Linked DNA regions of Marichromatium purpuratum 984. The protein of the gene in region 1 binds, or shares a complex with, the protein of each later gene. Links are inferred from orthologs where the notes say so. Each region holds a gene or a part of one and is shown on either strand. Other genes may lie near its edges.

Region 1 (6,132 bases):
GCGAGGCCCCCAAGCCCAAGCCCGAGACCGAGGTCGATGCCGATGACTTCGATCTGCCGCTGCTGTTCGACGACACCGATCTCGAGGAGTCGGCGCCGGTCGAGGCGGCACGCGCCACCGGTGACGGCGGTCTCGGTGATGAGCGGGCGGCGGTCCCGCGCCCGTCCGCCCCGGAGGCGCCGAGCGATTCCGACGGGGCGTCGAAGCCCGCCGTCGACGATGACTCCGAACTGATGCTGACCCTGGAGGATCTCGACGGTTTCTCCGATACCGACCTGGCGCCGCAGAGCACGCCCCAGCCGCTCGCCCCCGAGCCCTCTGCCCGTCCCGCGGGTGGCGGTGAGGTCAAGCCGGTGGCCGACACCGATCCGAGCGAGTTCCTGCTCTCGCAGTGGGAGATGGACTCCGGGCTGTGGGACGAGAACGCCACCAAGCTCGATCTCGCCCGCGCCTATCTCGATATGGACGATAAGGAGGCCGCGCGCGGGATCCTCGAAGAGGTGCTCGCCGACGGTCGCGAGGACCAGCGCCAGGAGGCCCGTCAACTCCTCGACAAGCTGGGGTGACGGGTCGCGCATGAAACGATCGACAGCCCCCGCGTCGCGGGGGTGGGACACGTCCGTGTCCCTGCAGTTATTCACAGGAGAGAGACCGGCGTGACGCCTGGACGAATCGTGATGGGCGTCGAGTACGACGGCTCTGATTTTCACGGCTGGCAGACCCAGGTCGGGGTGCGTACCGTGCAACAATGCCTGGAGGCGGCGATCTCGCGGGTGGCCGATCATCCGCTCGGTGTACAGTGCGCCGGGCGCACCGACACCGGCGTCCATGCCTTCGAGCAGGTGGTGCACTTCGACACCACCGCCTCGCGCAGCGAGCGCTCCTGGGTGCTCGGCACCAACGTCAACCTGCCGCCCGACGTGGCGGTGCGCTGGGCGCACCGGGTCGAAGGCGACTTCCACGCGCGTTTCAGCGCAGTGGCGCGCCATTATCGCTATCAGCTGCAGGTGCGCCGCACCCGCTCGCCGCTCGCGCGCAATCGCGCCGTGTGGGTCCACGATGCGCTCGATCTGGCGCGGATGCGCGAGGCTGCGCGCGCGCTGGTCGGCGAGCACGACTTCTCCAGCTTCCGCGCCGTGGCCTGCCAGGCCAAGAGTCCGGTGCGCCGGGTGCACTATCTCGAGGTCGACGCCGAGGACGATCTGGTGATCCTGCGTATCGGCGCCAACGGCTTCCTCCATCACATGGTGCGTAACATCGCCGGGGTGCTGGTGGCGATCGGCCGCGGCGAGGCCGAGGTCGGCTGGACTCGTGAGCTTCTGGCGGTGCGTGATCGTACCCTCGGTGGCGTTACCGCGCCGCCCCAGGGGCTGTTCTTCGTGCGCGCCGACTATCCCGAGCACGTCGCCCTGCCGCAGGCGGCGTATCGTACGCCGTTGCAGCGACTGGCGGCGGACTGAGGCTCTGGGAGGTTTACGCCATGATCAGAACCCGGGTTAAGATCTGTGGGCTGACCTGTGCCGCGGATATCGACGCGGTGAGCGTTGCCGGCGCCGATGCCGTCGGATTGGTGTTCCATCCCGACAGCCCGCGCGCCGTCTCCATCGCGCAGGCACGGGCGCTGTGCGAGCGGTTACCGCCCTTCGTCACCGCCGTGGGCCTGTTCGTCGACGCCGACCCCGAGCGAGTGCGCGAGACCCTGCGCCAGGTGCCGCTGGAGCTGCTGCAGTTCCACGGCGAGGAGCCGCCCGAGTATTGCGCGGCCTTCGCGCGGCGCTGGATCAAGGCGGTACGGATGCGCCCGGGCATCCTGCTCGAGGCGGTGCGCGCGCGCTATGCCGGCGCCGCCGGGCTGCTGCTCGATACCTATCGCGCCGGGGTCGCCGGGGGCACCGGTGAGCGTTTCGACTGGGCGCGGATCCCGCAGGCGCTGCGCGGCGAGATCGTGCTCGCCGGTGGTCTCGCGCCGGACAACGTCGCCGCGGCGATCGCCGCGGTGCGGCCCTTCGGCGTCGATGTCAGTGGTGGCGTCGAGGCGTCGAAAGGGGTCAAGGATCACGCAAAGATTTCCGCCTTCATGACAGGGGTAAGAGATGGCGACAGATGCCGATAGCACGCGTCCGCTGAGCCAGCGGGCCGCCAGCCAGGGGCACTACGACCTGCCCGACGCCGATGGTCACTTCGGACCCTATGGCGGTACCTTCGTGCCCGAGACGCTGGTCTATGCGCTCGATGAGTTGCGCGAGGCCTATGAGCGGTTTCGCGAGGATCCCGAGTTCCTCGCCGAACTCGACGCCGACCTGCGCGACTACGTCGGTCGTCCCTCGGCGCTCTATCACGCCAAGCGCTGGAGCCGCGAACTCGGCGGCGCGCAGATCTATCTCAAGCGCGAGGACCTCAATCACACCGGTGCGCACAAGGTCAACAACACCATCGGCCAGGCGCTGCTGGCGCGGCGCATGGGCAAGACCCGGATTATCGCCGAGACCGGTGCCGGTCAGCACGGCGTGGCCACCGCCACGGTCGCCGCGCGGCTCGGGCTCGAGTGCGTGGTCTACATGGGCGAGGTCGACGTCGCCCGCCAGGAGGCCAACGTCTATCGCATGCGTCTGCTCGGCGCCGAGGTGGTGCCGGTCAAGTCCGGCTCGCGCACCCTCAAGGACGCGATGAACGAGGCGATGCGCGACTGGGTCACCAACATCGACAACACCTTCTACATCATCGGTACGGTCGCCGGGCCACACCCCTATCCGGCGATGGTGCGCGATTTCCAGACGGTGATCGGCCGCGAGGCGCGGGCGCAGATGCTCGAGCGCACCGGGCGCCTGCCCGATGCCCTGGTCGCCTGTGTCGGCGGCGGCTCCAACGCCATCGGCCTGTTCCACCCCTTCCTCGGCGACACCTCGGTGGCGATCTACGGGGTCGAGGCCGGCGGCGAGGGCATCGCCAGCGGCCGTCACGCCGCGCCGTTGTGCGCCGGTACCCCCGGGGTGCTGCACGGCAACCGCACCTATCTGATGGAGGACGCCGACGGTCAGATCATTGAGACCCACTCGATCTCGGCCGGGCTCGACTATCCCGGTGTCGGTCCCGAGCACGCCTGGCTCAAGGACTGCGGTCGGGTCAGCTATGACGCGGTCACCGATGCCGAGGTGATCGCCGCTTTCCATCACCTCACCCGCACCGAGGGCATCATTCCCGCGCTCGAGTCCAGCCATGCGCTGGCCTATGTGCAGAAAATCGCCCCCGGGATGCGCCCCGATCAGAGCATCCTGGTGAATCTCTCCGGTCGCGGGGACAAGGACATGCACACGGTCGCCAAACTCGATGGGTTGACGCTATGAGCCGGATCTCGACACGTTTTGAACAGCTGCGCGCGACGCATCGCACTGCGCTGATCCCCTTCATCACCGCCGGCGACCCACGTCCCGAGACCACCGTCGAGCTGATGCACGCGATGGTCGCTGCCGGCGCCGACCTGATCGAGCTGGGGGTGCCGTTCTCCGACCCCATCGCCGACGGCCCGGTGATCCAACGCGCCACCGAGCGCGCCCTCGCGCGCGGTGTCTCGCTCGCCGACGTGCTGGAGATGGTGCGCCAGTTCCGCGAGCGTGATGCCGATACCCCGGTGGTAGCCATGGGCTATCTCAATCCGATCGAGGTGATGGGCTATGGGCGCTTCGCCCGCGCCGCCGCCGCGGCCGGGCTCGACGGTGTGCTGATCGTCGACGTGCCCCCGGAGGAGGGGCACGAGCTGGTCCAGGCGCTGCGGACCGAGTCGGTCGATCTGGTCTATCTGCTGGCGCCGACCTCGACCGAGCGGCGGATCTCGCGCATCGGCGAGGTCGCCTCGGGCTTCGTCTACTACGTCTCGGTCAAGGGCGTGACCGGGGCGGCCAATCTCGACGCCGACGAGGTGGCCGCCAAGGTCGAGACCATCCGCGCGCGCATCCCGCTGCCGGTCGGTGTCGGCTTTGGCATCAAGGACGGCGAGACCGCTGCGCGGGTGGCCGCTGTTGCCGACGCGGTGATCGTCGGCAGCGCCATCGTCAAGCGGATCGAGGCGCTGGCCGAGACGCCCGAGGCGATCCCGCCGACCATTGGGGACTTCATCGCCGAGCTGCGTGGCGCCATCGACGCTGCCGACGCGGCCGCCAACCGACCCGAGCAGGTAACATCGTGAAGCAGGCAGTCGACAAGAGCAAAAGCTGGTTCGAGAAACTGGTCACCAGCCGCATCCGCACCGAGGCGAGCAACAAGCGCGCCGTGCCCGAGGGCGTCTGGGCCAAGTGTCCGGGCTGTCAGGCGATCCTCTATCGCGCCGAGCTCGAGCGTAATCTCGAGGTCTGCCCCAAGTGCAACCATCACAACCGTCTCACCGCGCGCAAGCGTCTCGAGGCCTTTCTCGACCCCGACTCGCGCGAGGAGATCGGCGCCGAACTCGAGTCGCTCGATCCGCTTAAGTTCAAGGACCTGAAGAAGTACAAGGATCGCATCGCTCAGGCGCAGAAGCTAAGCGGCGAGAGGGAGGCGTTGATCACCATGCGCGGTGAACTCAAGGGCGAGCCGATCGTGGCCAGCGCCTTCGAGTTCAAGTTCATGGGCGGTTCTATGGGGTCGGTGGTCGGCGAGCGCTTCGTGCGCGGCGTGGAGGCGGCGATCGAGCAGTCCTCGCCCTATGTCTGCTTCTCCGCCAGTGGTGGCGCGCGGATGCAGGAGAGCCTGTTCTCGCTGATGCAGATGGCCAAGACCAGCGCGGCGCTCGGGCGCATGCGCGAGCGTGGACTGCCCTTCGTCTCGGTGCTCACCGACCCGACCATGGGCGGCGTCTCGGCCAGTCTGGCGATGCTCGGCGACATCAACATCGCCGAGCCCGGCGCGCTGATCGGCTTTGCCGGGCCGCGGGTGATCGAGCAGACCGTGCACGAGAAGCTCCCCGAGGGCTTCCAGCGCAGCGAGTTCCTGCTCGAGAAGGGGGCGATCGACATGATCCTCGATCGTCGCGACCTGCGCGAGCGGGTCGCCGACCTGTTGGCGATCCTCGGCCATCGGCCGCGCTACTGCCGTACCGTGGTGCCGGTCTGACGATGCGCTTCGACACTCTGGATGCCTGGCTCGACTGGCAGGCCGCGCTGCACCCGCGGACGATGGAGCTGGGACTCGATCGGGTCCGCGCGGTGTGGCGGCGTCTCGAACATGGTTCCTTCGCCTGCCCGGTGATCTCCGTCGCCGGCACTAACGGCAAGGGCTCCTGCGTGGCCATGCTCGAGGCCACCGCGCTGGCTGCCGGCTATCGCTGCGGCACCTACGGTTCGCCGCATCTGGTGCACTACAACGAGCGTATCCGCATCGACGGCGAGCCGGTCGACGACGCCGCATTGATCGGTGCCTTCGACCGTATCGACCAGGCCCGGGGCGAGATCTCGCTGACCTATTTCGAGTTCGCCACCCTGGCCGCGCTCGATCTCTTCGCGCGCGCCGGGCTCGATCTGGTGGTGCTCGAGGTCGGGCTCGGCGGACGGCTCGATGCGGTCAACCTGATCGATGCCGATGTTGCCGTGGTGACCTCGATCGGACTCGACCATACCGATTGGCTGGGTGAGAGCCTCGATGACATCGCCCGCGAGAAGGCGGGGATCTTCCGTCCCGCTCGCGCCGCGGTGATCGGTCAGCGCGACGCGCCGGCGGCCCTGCGCGAGGCCGCGCTCGGCTGCGGCGCGCGCCCACTGCAGCAGGGCGTGGAGTTCGACCGTCACGGCGCCGAGGCCGGCTGGGAGTGGCAGGGTCCCGATGGTCGCCGTCATGCGCTGCCGTTGCCGGCGATGCGCGGCGATTTCCAGCGCGACAACGCCGCTGCGGCGATCACCGCACTCGATGCCCTGCGCGAGCGCCTGCCGATCCCGCGCAACGCCCTGCGTCAGGGGCTCGGGCGCGCCCGCCTGCCGGGGCGCTTCCAGGTGTTGCCGGGGACCCCGAGTCATATCCTCGATGTCGCCCACAACGCCCAGGCTGCCGCCGCGCTGGCGACCAATCTGCGTGCCTTCGCCAGTCGTGGTCTAGCGGTGCGGGTGGTGCTGGCGATGCTCGCCGACAAGGAGCCGGAGGCGCTGTTCGCGGCGCTCGCCGATCAGG
Region 2 (3,904 bases), 1.2 Mb from region 1 along the record:
CCTTCGCCGATCACCTGCGCCGGGCCGCGCCGTGAACCCGGTCAAGGTGGTGCTGGTCACCGCACTGGCCGGCGGCATCAGCATCGGCGCGGCGGTCCTCGGTCAGCGCTGGCTCGACCAGGGCGCCGACCGTGACCATCACGTCGGGCTGCGCGGCGGCACGCTCGACCAGCTGCCGGACTTCCGCCTGTCCGATCTCGGTGGGCGCGAACACACCAGCAACGCTTGGGCCGGCCGCCCGCTGGTCCTCAACTTCTGGGCAGTCTGGTGCCCAGACTGCGCCGAAGAGCTACCGCGACTCGAGCGCTTCGCCAGCGCCCATGCCACCACCGGATTGGCGGTGGTGGCGATCGCCGTCGACCGCCCGGAGACGACCCGCGCCTTCCTCGCCGAACACCCGCTCGATCTCACCGTGCTGCTCGCCGATCTCGAGGCCATCGACCTCGCCCGGCGCCTCGGCAACCGCGTCGAGGGACTGCCCTTCACCGTCGCCTTCGACGCCCGTGGCCGGCGCATCTTCAGCCACACCGGGGTGCTCGATCAGGCACAATTCGAACAACTCGCCGCCCGACTCGCTGACGACCCCGCGAGCGCCCGCTGACGGGGCGTGAATTCGCCGAACCAGCTGGACATCATCCCGTAAAATACGGACAATTCGCGGCGGTTCACTACTATTCAAAGCCGAAATAGTGGATCCGAAACCGTTGCAACCTTCGGCGAGGCAGCTGGCGACATGGCCGCGATCCTGGTCCTGAACGGACCCAATCTCAACCTCCTCGGCACCCGCGAGCCCGCGCACTACGGCAGCACCACGCTGGCCGACATCGAGCGCGAGCTGCAGCAGATGGCTGCACGGGCAGGACACGACCTCGCCTTCCTGCAGAGCAACGCCGAGCACGTCCTGGTCGACGCAGTCCACCGCGCGGCACACGAGAACGTGCGCTTCATCATCATCAATCCGGCCGCCTTCACCCACACCAGCGTCGCCCTGCGCGATGCGCTGCTGGGGGTCGCGATCCCCTTCATCGAGGTGCACCTGTCGAACGTGCACGCCCGCGAGCCGTTTCGCGCGCACTCCTACTTCTCCGACATCGCGGAGGGAGTGATCTGCGGGCTCGGAGCCGAGGGATACGCACTGGCGCTGCGCGCTGCGCTCACCCGCGTGGCGCAAGACCACACGAACGAGAAACACTGACCATGGACATCCGCAAGGTTAAGAAGCTGATCGAGCTGTTGGAGCAATCCGACGTCGCCGAGATCGAGATCCACGAGGGCGAGGAATCCGTGCGCATCAGCCGCCACGGCAGCACCGCCATGCCGGTCTACACCCCGCAGCAAGCCGCGGCTCCGGCCCCGGCCGCACCCGCGGCGAGCGTTGCCGCGAGCAGCGCCGACGAGGGCGATGACGAGGCCCCGCTCGAACTCCAGGGCGAGGTCGTGCGTTCGCCGATGGTCGGCACCTTCTACCGCGCCCCGGCGCCGGGCGCCAAGTCCTTCGTCGAGGAGGGCCAGTCGGTCAAGACCGGCGAGACCCTGTGCATCATCGAAGCGATGAAGATCCTCAACCAGATCGAGTGCGAACAGGCGGGTACCGTCAAGCGCATCCTGGTGGAGAACGGTCAGCCGGTCGAATACAACCAGCCGCTGTTCGTGATCGAGTGATCGAGTGAGGGGACGCCCCCTCGCGCGAGCGTCGACCCTGCGCCACCTCGGTGGCGCAGCCTGGCAACCGCTACAGAAGACACTGCAATCATGGCTGCAATGATCGAGAAGGTTCTGATCGCGAACCGCGGCGAGATCGCGCTCCGGGTGCTGCGCGCCTGTCGCGAACTCGGTATCAAGACGGTCGCGGTACACTCCGAGGCCGACCGCGACCTCAAGCACGTCCTGCTGGCCGACGAGGCCGTCTGCATCGGCCCGGCGGCATCCCAGCAGAGCTACCTCAACATCCCGGCGCTGATCAGCGCCGCTGAGGTCACCGACACCGTTGCCATCCACCCCGGCTACGGCTTCCTCTCAGAGAACGCCGACTTCGCCGAGCGCGTCGAGCACTCCGGCTTCATCTTCATCGGCCCGCGCCCCGAGACCATCCGCCTGATGGGCGACAAGGTCTCGGCGATCGAGGCGATGAAGGCCGCCGGCGTGCCCTGCGTCCCCGGCTCGGGCGGCCCGCTCGACGACAACAAGAAGCGCACCCTGGAGCTGGCGCGCGAGATCGGCTACCCGGTGATCATCAAGGCATCGGGCGGCGGCGGCGGACGCGGCATGCGCGTGGTGCACTCCGAGGCCACCCTGCTCAACGCCATCTCGCTGACCAAGGCCGAGGCCGCCGCGGCCTTCGGCAACGACATGGTCTACATGGAGAAGTACCTGGAGAACCCGCGTCACATCGAGTTCCAGGTGCTCGCCGACCAGATGGGCAACGCCATCCATCTCGGTGAGCGCGACTGCTCGATGCAGCGCCGTCACCAGAAGGTGGTCGAGGAGGCCCCGGCCCCCGGCATCACCGAGGCGCAGCGCCGCGAGATCGGCGAGCGCTGCGCCGAGGCCTGCCGCACCATCGGCTATCGTGGCGCCGGCACCTTCGAGTTCCTCTACGAGAACGGGCAGTTCTACTTCATCGAGATGAACACCCGCGTCCAGGTCGAACACCCGGTCACCGAGATGGTCACCGGCATCGACATCATCAAGGAACAGATCCTGATCGCCGCCGGCGAACCGCTGCGCTACCGTCAGGAGGACATCGAGATCCGCGGACACGCCATCGAGTGCCGGATCAACGCCGAGAACTCCGAGACCTTCATGCCCAGCCCGGGCAAGATCACCGAGTTCCACGCCCCCGGCGGCCCCGGCGTACGGCTGGAGACGCACATCTATTCCGGCTACACGGTGCCCTGTTACTACGACTCGATGATCGGCAAGCTGATCACCCACGGTGAGGATCGCGAGGCCGCCGTCGCACGCATGTGTAGCGCGCTGCGCGAGACCATCGTCGACGGCATCGACACCAACATCAAGCTCCAGCGCACCATCATGCGCGACGGCGCCTTCCTCGCCGGTGGACCCAACATCCACTATCTCGAGAAGATGCTCGGTCTCTGAGCCTCTCGGGGCGGGCACCCGCCCGCCCCGCTCCTCCAGTCTCCAGTCTCCAGTCTCCAGTCTCCAGTCTCCAGTCTCCAGTCTCCAGTCAGAGTGTGAACCGCCAAGACACCAAGAGCGCGAAGATGAAGAAAGGCTTCCAGCTGCCAGCCTCCAGTGAGAGGCTGGGGTGTCTCGTCGCGTCGCGGTTGATCGCATACCGACACTGGAGACTGATTACTGAAGGCTGATCGCTTTCTTCGCGTCCTTTGTGTCCTGGCGGTTCGGACCAGCTTCCAGCGATCAGCTTCCAGCCTCCAGTCGGGAAGGCTGGTATGCATGATCAGCGATTGACGGGCAAGACGATATCTTGGCGGTTCAATCTCCCGGCGGCTGACAGCTGACAGCTGACAGCTGACAGCTGACAGCTGGCGGCTGGCGGCTGGCGGCTGGTGGCTGGTGGCTGACGGCTGGCGGCTGGCGGCTGTTCCGAACCGCAAAGACACCAAGGACCCGAAGGGTTTTTGGGCGTGGATGACGGTCGATTCCCGGCCAACTGCGACCCGTCCCGTAGGCCGAGCAAAGCGCAGCGTGCCCGGCGCCTGCGTGCGCCTCGATGGGCACGCTGCGCTTTGCGCATCCTACGACGCTGGCAGCAAGTGGCTGGCGGCTGGTAGCTGGTAGCTGGAAGCTGATCGCCACCCGCCCCAGTCTCGCGCGCGGATGCTATGATTTCAGGTTTGTTTCAGAGGACGCGCGCCCCATGCCCTGGCTTCAGCTCAGATTCGATGCCCCCCGCGAACAGGCCGAACGGCTCGCCATC

The links. The genes of interacting proteins can lie anywhere in the genome.
Region 2: the proteins of accD (region 1) and accB are in contact, whole or in part, in a solved structure (PDB 8UXZ), measured with the Escherichia coli proteins. The link is inferred for Marichromatium purpuratum 984 from one-to-one orthologs.

Annotation. Positions count from the first base shown.
Region 1 is NZ_CP007031.1:1,474,740-1,480,871, forward strand. Bases 3,133-6,132 are described here. They hold accD (acetyl-CoA carboxylase, carboxyltransferase subunit beta), read left to right. Parts: upstream 3,133-4,179; coding sequence 4,180-5,085; downstream 5,086-6,132. Other genes in these bases: trpB (tryptophan synthase subunit beta), read left to right, coding at 3,133-3,344; trpA (tryptophan synthase subunit alpha), read left to right, coding at 3,341-4,183; folC (bifunctional tetrahydrofolate synthase/dihydrofolate synthase), read left to right, coding at 5,088-6,132. Also shown: MARPU_RS06650 (FimV/HubP family polar landmark protein), read left to right, coding at 1-566; tRNA pseudouridine(38-40) synthase TruA, read left to right, coding at 678-1,460; MARPU_RS06660 (phosphoribosylanthranilate isomerase), read left to right, coding at 1,484-2,113; more of trpB, read left to right, coding at 2,094-3,132.
Region 2 is NZ_CP007031.1:247,796-251,699, reverse strand. The notes cover bases 1-2,929. They hold accB (acetyl-CoA carboxylase biotin carboxyl carrier protein), read left to right. Parts: upstream 1-1,197; coding sequence 1,198-1,662; downstream 1,663-2,929. Other genes in these bases: accC (acetyl-CoA carboxylase biotin carboxylase subunit), read left to right, coding at 1,762-2,929; aroQ (type II 3-dehydroquinate dehydratase), read left to right, coding at 734-1,195; MARPU_RS01100 (TlpA family protein disulfide reductase), read left to right, coding at 32-601; dsbD (protein-disulfide reductase DsbD), read left to right, coding at 1-35. Outside these bases: more of accC, read left to right, coding at 2,930-3,102; prmA (50S ribosomal protein L11 methyltransferase), read left to right, coding at 3,845-3,904. UniProt on the Escherichia coli protein: This protein is a component of the acetyl coenzyme A carboxylase complex; first, biotin carboxylase catalyzes the carboxylation of the carrier protein and then the transcarboxylase transfers the carboxyl group to form malonyl-CoA.